DNA from 2 places in the Rhodococcus erythropolis R138 genome. Region 1 is predicted to be linked to the other one. Evidence: riboswitches for the same ligand, from Rfam matches in the RefSeq annotation. Region 1 holds a riboswitch; the other holds the start of a gene.
The links. Region 1 has a riboswitch for S-adenosylmethionine ahead of H351_RS09240 (LLM class flavin-dependent oxidoreductase). Riboswitches for the same ligand answer to the same signal wherever they lie in the genome.
Positions count from the first base shown of each region.

Region 2: it holds a riboswitch for S-adenosylmethionine, as region 1 does, so the genes downstream of both, H351_RS22015 (bifunctional o-acetylhomoserine/o-acetylserine sulfhydrylase) here and H351_RS09240 (LLM class flavin-dependent oxidoreductase) in region 1, are expected to answer to the same signal.

Region 1 covers NZ_CP007255.1:1,953,235-1,959,055, reverse strand. Annotated here, with positions in the region: gene H351_RS09250 (MFS transporter) at 1-72, opposite strand, end outside; gene H351_RS09245 (NtaA/DmoA family FMN-dependent monooxygenase) at 142-1,536, opposite strand; gene H351_RS09240 (LLM class flavin-dependent oxidoreductase) at 1,566-2,645, opposite strand; SAM riboswitch class I at 2,650-2,745, opposite strand; gene H351_RS09235 (ABC transporter substrate-binding protein) at 2,925-4,553, opposite strand; tRNA gene H351_RS09230 (tRNA-Phe) at 4,795-4,871, opposite strand; tRNA gene H351_RS09225 (tRNA-Asp) at 4,942-5,015, opposite strand; tRNA gene H351_RS09220 (tRNA-Glu) at 5,151-5,223, opposite strand; gene H351_RS09215 (TetR family transcriptional regulator) at 5,335-5,821, opposite strand, start outside.
Region 2 covers NZ_CP007255.1:4,791,426-4,797,246, reverse strand. Annotated here, with positions in the region: gene H351_RS22025 (DEAD/DEAH box helicase) at 1-333, opposite strand, end outside; gene metX (homoserine O-acetyltransferase MetX) at 503-1,639, opposite strand; gene H351_RS22015 (bifunctional o-acetylhomoserine/o-acetylserine sulfhydrylase) at 1,636-2,961, opposite strand; SAM riboswitch class IV at 3,105-3,245, opposite strand; gene H351_RS22005 (NADP-dependent isocitrate dehydrogenase) at 3,551-4,774, shown strand; gene H351_RS22000 (MFS transporter) at 4,904-5,821, shown strand, end outside.

The sequences.
Region 1 (5,821 bases):
CGACGGAACCCCGATTCCGAGCACCGCCGAATCGAGAAGGGTGGTGAAGCCCGCGGCTACGCAGACGATGATCTCCCAGCGGACGGCCGAATCGAGCTTGGTGGATTCGGCCGCCGCTGTGACCGTGTGGGACAGGACCCGTTACCCCGCAGCTTCAGACGCGGCCCGACGCGTGAGCGGCGGTCGCAACCCCAAGTGCTCTCGCAGCGTCGACGTGGAGTACTCGGTGCGGTACGCCCCACGCTCCTGCAGTTCCGGGATCAACCAGTCCACGATCTCGTCGAGGCCGGTCGGCACCAGGTACGGCGAGATGTTGAAGCCGTCCGAAGCTCCGTTGCGCACCCAATGGACCAACTGATCTGCGACCTGCCCTGGAGTGCCCGCAAAACCCGAACGCTGCGAGGTCTCGATGGCGACCTGACGTAGGGACAGATTCTTTGCCTCGGCGAGAGCCCGCCATTCACGTGCAATCGCAATGGGGTCGTTGCCGTCTCGTGCGGAACCGCGCGTCTCGGACACCGGGCGCGCAACCGGATCTTCCTCCGGTAGTGGACCGTCCGGGTCTCGGTCGGAAAGGTCCTTCCCCCACACCAATCCGACAAGGGACAGTGCGGTTTGGCCGGTGAACTGACCTTCGAGGACCCACCGCGCCTTCTCTTCGACCTCGGACTCGTTCTCCGCCAACACGATCTGCGTGCTGGGCAGGATCTTGACGTCGTCCTCCGGTCGCCCGACGCTACGCAACCGAGCCCGAATGTCGTCGGCGAAGTCGAGCGCGCCGTCGAAATGCGTCCCGTGTCGCGAGAAGATGACGTCGGCGTGCGTCGCCGCGAAATCGCGTCCAGTCGGCGAATCGCCCGCTTGAAAGATGACTGGATGTCCCTGTCTGCTGCGAGGAAGCGTCGGCGTCACGGAGATGTCGAACTGCGAAGTCTGGCGGCGTACGTCGCTCACGGCTCCCGGAGTCGACCAGTTCTCGGACGTGCGAGAGTCCGAGATCGCGTCGTCCGCCCACGAATCCCACAGTGCCCGTGCAGTTTCGATGAACTGTCCGGCACGCTCGTAACGCAGGGCGTGGTCGAGGAAACCACCGCGACGGAAATTCTCTCCCGTCCAAGCGTTGTCGGTGGTCACCGCGTTCCAGCCGGCCCGTCCGTCGGAAAGTAGATCGAGGCCGGAGAGTCGACGGGCGAGGTCGGCCGGTTCGTTGTACGTGGTGTTCTGTGTCGCGACCAGCCCGATCTTGTCGGTGATACCGGCGAGGGCGGCCAACTGCGCAATGGCGTCGGGGCGGCCGGCGATATCCAGATCGAGAATCTTGCCGTTCTGCTCGCGAAGACGAAGGCCCTCACCGAGAAAGAAGGCGTCGAACAGACCTCGCTCGGCGGTGAGTACCAACCGCCGAAACGTCTCGAAGTCGATCTGGGATCCGCTCGAGGAATCGGACCAGATGGTGGTGTGGTTGACCCCTTGGAAGAAGACGCCGAAGTGAACGTGAGCGTCGGGTCGAGGTACGGCGGAGCGTGATGCAGTCATAGCCGAAATGTCCTTAGCGCGAAGTCAAGTCAGGAGGAGTGGACGAATCGATTTGCGGGCCGCTGCAGGCCGAGGTTGCCCCTCAGAGTCGATCCCGGAACCGGGCGTCGCGTCAACCCGGCCTTGGACAGCGCCGGAAGCACGAATTTGGCCAGCACCGGAAGGTCCTCGTCGATCACGAGAGGGTGAAAATGAACACCGTCGAGGTGTCCGGCCAATTCCTTCAGAACCACGGCCGCTTCCCCCGGATCTGCAGCCAGGAGCAGTCGGCCAGTGACGACGGAATTCCCGTACGAGTTCAGCTCGATCAACCGCTGCGCCGCAGACAGATTCGGCGTATCGAACGCCACATCGACCTCGGCGACCACCAATGACGCGCCCTCATCGCGCGCCTTGGCAGCCGACTGTGCAATGGCCTCTACCGAATCACCGGAAACGAGAACAACATCGGCCTGGTGTGGTTCGATGGCGCCGTAGCGGCCGAACACCACCAACTGGCCTTGCGGCGGCCGCGGAACGATTGACGGCCCCTTCACCGAGAAGGTGTCGCCCTCGAAATTGACGTAATGCAGACGATCACGCTCGAGGAAACGCCCACTGAGATAGTCACGGACGACGGCGTCGTCCTCCCACGAATCCCATAGATCTGTCACGACGGTAACCGAATCCCGCTGCTCCTGCTGACGCGCCGATTCCGTCGTTACCGGAGCCCTCCCCCACGCCCTCGCCGCGGCATCGTCTTCGACCGGAACAGCAAGCCAACCGCCACGCCCACGCGAGGAGTAGTCCAATGTCGCCAATTGCGAAGAGGTGTGGAACGGTTCGGCGTACGTGGTCCCGACGACGGGGACCAGTCCGATCGTGCTGGTCGTCGCTGCCACGCATGACGCCCTGGAGACGGCATCGATGCGGCCGACAACGTCACCACTCGGAGGGAGGATGGAATCGTCGAACGTCGCGAAGGTGAAGCCCGCATTCTCGGCAGCCGCGACGCGATCGCGCACGGCCTTACCCGTGAGCAACTGATCCGGGCGGTGTGAGCTTCGGCGCCAGGCAGCGGGGTGAGTGCCCTCGCCGTCCAGTTCGATACCCACGGCAAATACAGTCATGTGTCCTCCATCGGTCCTGGCGGTAGCACCCACACTGCGGTTAGGTAGCGGGTTGCTGCGGCATCATCGAGCCAGGTCTCTCAGCCACTCTGGATGGTGGATGCAATCTATGCGGGCGACGCTGAACAAGTCAAATCGCACTTTACGAATCATATTGACCTACAACATATTTCAATACAATCATCCTGATCGAAAGGGTTGCGCAACGCTAGCCGACGTAGACACCAAAGAGCCCCGCCCGACTCGCGTCGGACGGGGCTCTCGGTGTGCGCTGGAACGCTACTTCGCGCCCATCCATGCCTGATCGAACAGCATGATGCCGGTTGCAGTCGGAACCACACCGTGCACGTTCTTCTGCCAAGCCCAGAACGACGTGAGCCCGCCGATCGGCGCCGACGGAACCGTCTCGTTCCACAGCGTCTGAATCTTGCCGATGATCGCCAGGGTCGACGAATTATCCTTGGCTTGTTGTAGATCTGCGATCAGCTGATCCATCGCCGGGTTCGCATATCCAGCAGTATTCGCCATCGAGGTGCTGTTGGTCGTGGAGAACAATCCGAGATCGAGTATCGACTCGTACATTCCGATGCCCGCGTGCGCGAGGTCGAAATCGTGCTTGACGTAGACGTTCTGCACGATGTCGCCGGCGTTGTTGGCCAAGATCAAGTTCACCTCGAACCCGACGGCCTGCAACAGTGACTGCACGGCGAGGCCGATCGCGTGGTCCTTGGGCTCACTGAGCACGACGTAGTCGAGAGTGCCGTCGTATCCGTCTGCCTTCGCCTGATTCAGAAGCTCCTTGGCCTTTTCGGGGTCGTAGGCAATACCCGGTGTGTCTACGTGCCATTGCGACGTCGGACCGAACAACTCCGAGCCAGGCAGTCCCTCACCGTTTTCCACGCGCTGATCGATCAACGTGGTGTCCAGCGCGTAGCCGATAGCCTGGCGAACGCGAACATCCGAGCCCGGTCGGCCTTCACGATTGTTGACAATCTCGGCACTACCGGCGTTGAGCACGTCGATGTAGCCGGGGTAACCAGCGGACTTGGCAGAATTGATCGCCGAAGTAAGGCCGCGAATGTAGGCAACATCGAGCTGACCGCTGTTCAATGATTCGAGATTGGCCTGCGGACCGTTGAGTGCAACCATCCGCAGTTTGTCCAGCTTGGGAGCACCGCCGTAGTAGGACGGGTTGGCCTTGAAGATTCGCTCGACGCTCGGCGTGAAGAGATCTTCGGTGAAGGGTCCGGCACCCACTGCGGTGAACTTGTCGCCTTGCTGCGAACTCGGGGCGACGATCATCCCGTGCCCGAGAGCGAGCATCGACGGAAAGCGCATCCACGGCGTTTTCAGCTTGAAGTCGACCGTCGTGGGACCGCTTGCCTGCGCCGATTCCACCGAAGCCAGCCACAACTCGGCGCCATTGCCCTTGCCCGCGTTGTACCGATCGATGCTTGTGATCACGGCGTTGGCATCGAGCGCAGAGCCGTCGCTGAACTTCACACCGTCGCGAAGTTTCAACGTCCACGTGCTTCCGTCGTCGCTGGTATCGAGCGATTGAGCCAACTTGGGCTCGAACTCGCCGCTCGCAGTGTCGTAACTCATCAGGACGTCGTACACCGCAGCGAAGGCCTCACCGCCGGAACCGCCGCGCGCTGCCGTCTTGGTCGGGTCGAGTGAGGGAACGAGCACCTGCACGCCGTACGTCATGGTCCCGCCGGCGACCGCGTCGCCTGGGTCCGGTTGCTCGTTGACCATGCCGGTCACGACGTCCCCCGACGTGTTCGTCGTATCGGTTCCGCTGTCGTCACCGTTGCTCGCGCAGCCCACCAACAGAACCCCGGTACCGAGCAATGCGACGGCGACCCGGCTGACTTTCCCGATGCGCCAAGATCTCGAGTGCGACACGGAGATTCCACCTCACTTCCAGTAGACGCAGCCACGGATCGGCCGCAATCGGCTAATAGTGATGTCCTCTGTGGAGTGACGCCCAGCACGTTCCCGGTGACCGGAAACATTCACGGAGACAAAGGATGCGCACAACTGAGATGATCGGGCCGAGTGGTTGACGGCGACTGACATCCGAACACGAAAAAGCTCCAACCTTATGTTCGAAGAACATGAGATTGGAGCTTGTCGATAAGAATTATGGTGGCCAGGGCCGGGATCGAACCGGCGACCTTCCGCTTTTCAGGCGGACGCTCGTACCAACTGAGCTACCTGGCCGGACGGCACCCGAACCGAATGCCTATCGCATTGCTTTGTTCTCAACCAATTGATTGAGAACAAAGCTTTGCGACCCTGACGGGACTCGAACCCGCGACCTCCGCCGTGACAGGGCGGCGCGCTAACCAACTGCGCCACAGGGCCTTGCTTTTTCCTTGCTGTGAAACCGTACTACATCTTCGAGCCGCTCCCAAACCACTGTCCTGGCCTGGCATTTGTGCATCTCAAAGCGTGTCGTGCGGGTCAAACCATACTGCATCGTTTCGCTTTCGCAAAACGTACCCCCTACGGGATTCGAACCCGCGCTACCGCCTTGAAAGGGCGGCGTCCTAGGCCGCTAGACGAAGGGGGCCCGCCGGATCTCTCCGAACTAGTACCCCAACGGCGTTCCGTTGGGAGCTTGGATAGCTTATGGCACAGCGTTCGGAAATCACAAATCGCCTGGTCATGGGCGAAAAGTGGACTATTCCGCGTCGGGGAACTCCACTTGTGGCCAGCCGTCGCGATGAAACTTCTCCAACCACTCCGGTGTAGCCATGGCTTCGAGCACCACTTCGAGGGACTCCTCGAACCACACACCCAGATCGCCACTCGAGGCAATCAGGTCCGCCATGTACCGCTGGCCGGCAAGGCTCGCTGCCAGTACGCGCGTGAATTTCTCCGGGTCCACGTCGTCGCGGAGCAAACCGTCGTCCTTGGCGCGCAATGCCAACTCGTAGGCGGTCTTTCCCCAGACCTGCCCGCCACCCGATTGCACATCCTTGTAGAACTCCGGCTCGATGATCAGCCGGAATTCCGCCTGCACGATTACCTCGGCACGGAAGACCTCGGCAATGTCGAGCACAAGCCCGTGCAAAGCGACGAATGGATCGAGGTCTGTTCTCTTGGCCCAACGATCAGTGATTCCAGTGAAGGTTTCGATAGCCGAGGTCAGAACCGCTCGCGCCAAC
Region 2 (5,821 bases), 2.8 Mb from region 1:
CGTGAACAACCGCACCGTGGACCGGGCGCTTCTGATTTTCGTGTCGTCGCGCTCGATCGCGGCATGCGCTGCAGTCGGAATGTCATGTGCGCCGGTGTCGATGACGCGCTTCCATGCGAGCAACGACGGTCCGAGGTCGTCGCGACGTGCATCGAGGGTGTGCAAGGCGTCGATCGCGGTGGCGAGGTCGAGCAGTTGCGCTTCGACGTCGGTCGCTGTGATCGACTCGTGGACCGGGATCGCCAGCCGGCAGATGCCCGGCGACCCGGTCGGCATCCCCATCGCCGACAGGCGCGCTGCCGGATCTGGGTCACCCCAGAACGCGAAGGACATGTGCTCGGGAATGTACGTAGCCTGCAGGCGCGTCGAGCACGGCTGATTCACGTTCGCCGATGCTAGCCGCGCCGGCTCAGGTACGCCAATGAAAATGTCGGGAAAACCTGCAGATCAGCTGTGGTTTTCCCGACATTGACGGATCCTGAAATTGTGCCTCTGTGCCGGATCAGCGGGCCGTGCGTGCGAACTCCATCGTTCGGCGAAGCAGTCCGGCGACAGCGTCCGCCTCCGTCAGGAAGCCGTCATGGCCGTCTCTGGACTTGAGAATCTCGAGGCCCGTGCACGTCGAAATGCCGTCCGCGATCTCCTCTTGCAAACGAAGGGGATACAGCCGATCCGAGTCCACGCCGCCCACGACGACCGGCGCCGTGATCGATGCCAACGCCGCTGCAACGCCGCCGCGTCCACGACCGATGTCGTGCCGGTTCATGGCTTCGGTCAGGAGGACGTACGTGCTCGGGTCGAAGCGGTCGACCAGCTTGTCTGCCTGATGTTCCAGGTAACTCTGGACGGCGTATCGTCCACCGTTCCAAGGATTTTCGTCGTTCTGAGCGGAGTTCTCGAAGCGCGCATCCAGTTCGGACTCGGTGCGGTACGTCAGGTGCGCGATGCGACGGGCGATGCCGAGTCCGGCGCGAGGTGCCCGCCCCGTTCCGTGGTAGTCACCGCCCTGCCAATCCGGATCGGAGACGATGGCAGCGATCTGCGTCGTCTGGGTGCCGATCTGATCTGCAGTGGCCCGTGAACCGGTTGCGAGAACCAACGCGGAGCGAATGCTGTCCGGGTAGGAAACTGCCCATTCAAGGGTGCGCATCCCGCCCATGGATCCGCCGACTACCGAGGCCAACTGGTCGATCCCGAGGAGATCGACGAGCTTCTTCTCCGCCGCGATCTGATCCCGGATGGAGATCTCCGGGAACCTGCTGCCCCACGGCTTGCCGTCGTCGGCCAGCGAACTAGGACCGGTCGTGCCGCGACAACCACCGAGGACATTGGTTGCGATGACGCACCATTCGCCGGTGTCGATCGGTTCGCCCGGCCCAACCATCCCGTTCCACCAGCCGGGGGAGGGCTGATTTGCGGAGATCGGTCCGGTGACGTGTGAGTCTCCGGTCAGTGCGTGCTCGACGAGTACGACGTTGTCGCGGTTCGGGGACAGCTCACCCCACCGCTGAACGGCGAGCGAAACCGAGGGGAGTACCGCGCCGCTCTCGAGTTCCAGGGCGCCGATGTCGACGAACCCCACCTGGCCGTCGGGCGGGGGAAGGAGGTCGATCCTGGGCTCCAATTCGTTCACGGTCACGAGTTTGCCACCGCAGCCAGGCCGACGGTGATATCGGCGAGGATGTCGTCGATTCCTTCGATACCGACCGCGAGGCGGACGAGTCCGGGCGTGACACCGGAGGCGAGCTGCTCTTCGGGGGTGAGCTGCGAGTGTGTCGTCGAGGCGGGGTGGATGACGAGTGAGCGAACGTCACCGATGTTGGCGACGTGGCTGTGCAGCGTCAGGGCGTTGACGAACGTCTTGCCCGCATCGATACCTCCGGGCAGCTCGAAGGTGACGATGGCGCCGGTTCCCTTGGGCGTCAGCTGCTTTCCGCGTTCGAACCATGGCGAGGTGGGGAGTCCCGCGTAGGAAACGGAGGCCACCTCGCCGTGGCCGTCGAGGAATTCGGCGACCTTCTGGGCATTGGACACGTGGCGCTCGATGCGCAGGCTCAGGGTTTCGATGCCCTGCGCGATGAGGAACGCGTTGAACGGCGCCACGGCGGAGCCGAGATCGCGCAGCAGTTGGACGCGCGCCTTGAGTGCGAATGCCGGCGCGCCGAGGTCTGCGAAGGTGACGCCGTGATAGCTGGGGTCAGGCGTCGTGAAGTTCGAGTGGCGACCCTGCGTCCAGTCGAAGGTGCCACCGTCGACGATGACGCCGGCGATCGCGGTGCCGTGTCCGCCAAGGTATTTGGTGGCGGAGTGAACGACGATGTCGGCGCCGTGTTCGAGTGGGCGGAGCAGGTACGGCGTCGCGACAGTGTTGTCCACGATCAACGGAAGACCGTTCTCGTGGGCCAACGACGAGATACCGGGGAGGTCGAGAATGTGGTTCTTGGGATTGGCGATCGTCTCGCCGTAGAACGCCTTCGTGTTCGGGCGAATGGCTTCGCGCCACTGCTCGAGATCGTCGGGATCCTCGACGAAGGTGACTTCGATGCCCAGCTTGCGAAGGGTGTAATGCAAGAGGTTGTACGTGCCGCCGTACAGGTACGGGCTCGAGACGATGTGGTCGCCGGCTTCGGCGATGTTGAGGATCGCGATGGTTTCGGCAGCCTGACCCGAGGAGAGGAGGAGTGCGGCGACTCCGCCTTCGAGGGCGGCGATGCGCTGCTCGACGGCGTCCTGTGTGGGATTCATGATCCGCGTGTAGATGTTGCCAGGCTCGGCGAGGCCGAACAGTGCCGCAGCGTGATCGGTGCTGTCGAAGACGTAGCTGGTGGTCTGGTAGATCGGCAGAGCGCGCGCATTGGTGGCGGTGTCCGCTGTCTGCCCGGCGTGCACCTGCTTGGTCTCGAACGACCAGTTCGCGGTCGGATCAGAAGTTGCTGCGCCGTCGGCTGTGTTGTCGGTCATGATTTGTTCACTCCAGTGGTCTGACGGATAGATGTCGGACGGGGGCGAAGGATCGCCGCCCCGTGCTGGGGTCTATCTACAAGTGCGACACATACTGAGTTACCTCCGTGGGGCTCGGCCCGGTCTGGGGTCCGTCCCTGTCGGACCCGCGCTTGTCACCCGAATTGCGGTGGAACTGCGTGAGCAGATCCACGTCGGGAAACCTGGTCATCACCCGGGGCACCCCACCGCGGTTGGAGGGTTGCCGTCCAGCGAGCCGGGGCTTGACGCTGACACTCATGACCAAGTCGGATTCTACCGGGAAGTGAGCGCAGTCCTGACGCGGGGCGAATTGTGAGCCGCAACCGCACGCGAGACAGAGCGACGCAGCCCACTAGCAGGAAAAAGTTACTCGCGAGTAGAGACCGATGGGTGGACCTGCCGGTTGCGGCCTCACGGGTTAGCAGTACGCTTGTCTTGTTTGGGACTCATCTCCCGAGATCAGTCCACACCGTCTAGGTTTGATAATCGAACCGTTCGCGGACCCACTCACAAAGTGTGACCGCAACCGTGTAACCAGGGAAACTTCCTAGGAGGACGCGAAGCACCCATGTCCAAAATCAAGGTTGAGGGCACCGTCGTCGAACTCGACGGCGATGAGATGACGCGCATTATCTGGCAGTTCATCAAAGACAAGTTGATCCATCCGTATCTCGATGTGAACCTCGAGTACTACGACCTCGGTATCGAGTACCGCGACGAGACCGACGACCAGGTCACCATCGACGCAGCGCACGCGATCCAGAAGCACGGCGTCGGCGTCAAATGCGCCACGATCACGCCGGACGAGGCACGTGTCGAGGAATTCGGTCTCAAGAAGATGTGGCGTTCCCCGAACGGAACGATCCGCAACATTCTCGGCGGCACGATCTTCCGCGCACCGATCATCATCTCCAACGTTCCGCGACTCGTTCCGGGCTGGACCAAGCCGATCATCATCGGCCGTCACGCATTCGGCGACCAGTACCGCGCCACAGACTTCAAGGTCCCCGGCCCCGGCAAGGTGATGATCACCTACACGCCTGAGGACGGCAGCGCACCGATCGAGCACGAACTGGTCAACTTCCCCGAAGAGGGCGGCGTCGTCCAGGGGCAGTACAACTTCACCACGTCCATCCGTGACTTCGCTCGCGCGTCGCTCACCTACGGACTGCAGCAGAACTACCCGGTGTACCTGTCCACCAAGAACACCATTCTCAAGGCGTACGACGGTGCCTTCAAGGACATCTTCCAGCACGTCTACGAGACCGAGTTCAAGGCTGAGTTCGATGCCGCAGGTCTGACCTACGAGCACCGCCTCATCGACGACATGGTCGCTTCCGCACTCAAGTGGGAGGGTGGATACGTCTGGGCATGCAAGAACTACGACGGCGACGTCCAGTCCGACACCGTGGCCCAGGGCTTCGGCTCGCTCGGCCTCATGACGTCGGTTCTGCTGACACCGGACGGAAGGACCTGTGAGGCAGAGGCTGCTCACGGCACCGTGACGCGTCACTACCGTCAGCACCAGCAGGGCAAGCCCACCTCGACCAACCCGATCGCGTCCATCTTCGCGTGGACCCGCGGGCTCGAGCATCGTGGCAAGCTCGACAGCACCCCTGAGGTCATCGGCTTCGCGCAGGCGCTCGAAGACGTTGTCATCAAGACCGTCGAAAGCGGCCAGATGACCAAGGACCTCTCGATGCTGGTCGGCGGCGATCAGGGCTACCTGACCACCGAGGAGTTCCTCGGTGCACTCGACGTGAACCTGCAGAAGGCCATGGCCGCGAAGTAGATTCACTGTTTCACCTTCTGATGGGACGTCCGGGAAACCGGGCGTCCCATTTGTGTTCGCGGTCTCACGTGAGTGAACTCACCCGCTCTCACTTGGAAGTTCAACCAGGTGTGAGACCACAATTGATCAGTGACTTCGTCTACCCTCTCCCGTTCTGACACCTCGACACCCGGGGTTCGTTCCGCCAGAGGTCCAGCGATGCTCGCTCTTGCCCTCGGCGGTTTCGGTATCGGCACAACCGAGTTCGTCGCCATGGGATTGCTCCCGGAAATGGCATCCGGGCTCGGCGTCTCGGAACCCATCGCGGGTCACGTGATCTCGGCGTACGCGCTCGGGGTTGTCGTCGGTGCTCCGCTGATCGCTGCTCTCACCGCACGGGTACCGCGCCGCACCCTGTTGATCGCACTCATGGTCGCATTCACCGTCGGCAATGCCGCTTCGGTCTTTGCGCCCTCGTACACGACGCTGATGATGGCTCGATTCGTCGCCGGATTGCCGCACGGCGCGTACTTCGGAGTCGCCGCACTGGTCGCCGCTCATTTGGCCGAACCAGGTAAACGCGCGAAGGCCGTGGCGATGGTGATGATGGGTCTGTCCGTGGCCAATGTGATCGGGGTGCCGGTCGCGGCCTGGATCGGCCAGGCACTCGGCTGGCGCAGCGCCTTCGCCTTGGTGGCCGTGATCGGGGTGGCAACGGTTGCTTCGCTGTTCGTCTGGATTCCGCGGTTGGACGGTATGCCGGTGACGAATCCGATCACCGAACTCGGGGCACTGGGCCGCGTTCAGGTGTGGATGACCCTGATCGTGGGAATGGTCGGATTCGGCGGGATGTTTGCCGTCTACACCTACGTCAGTACGACGCTCACCGACGTGTCCGGTCTCGGTGCTTCGTTCGTTCCTCTGGCGCTCATGCTGTACGGACTGGGCATGGTCGCCGGCAACTTCGTCGGTGGATACCTCGCGGATCGCGCGCTGATGAAGGGTTTGTTCCTGTCGATGGGATCCCTCGTGGTGATCCTCGCGGTCTTCGTGATCGCCGTGCGCAAT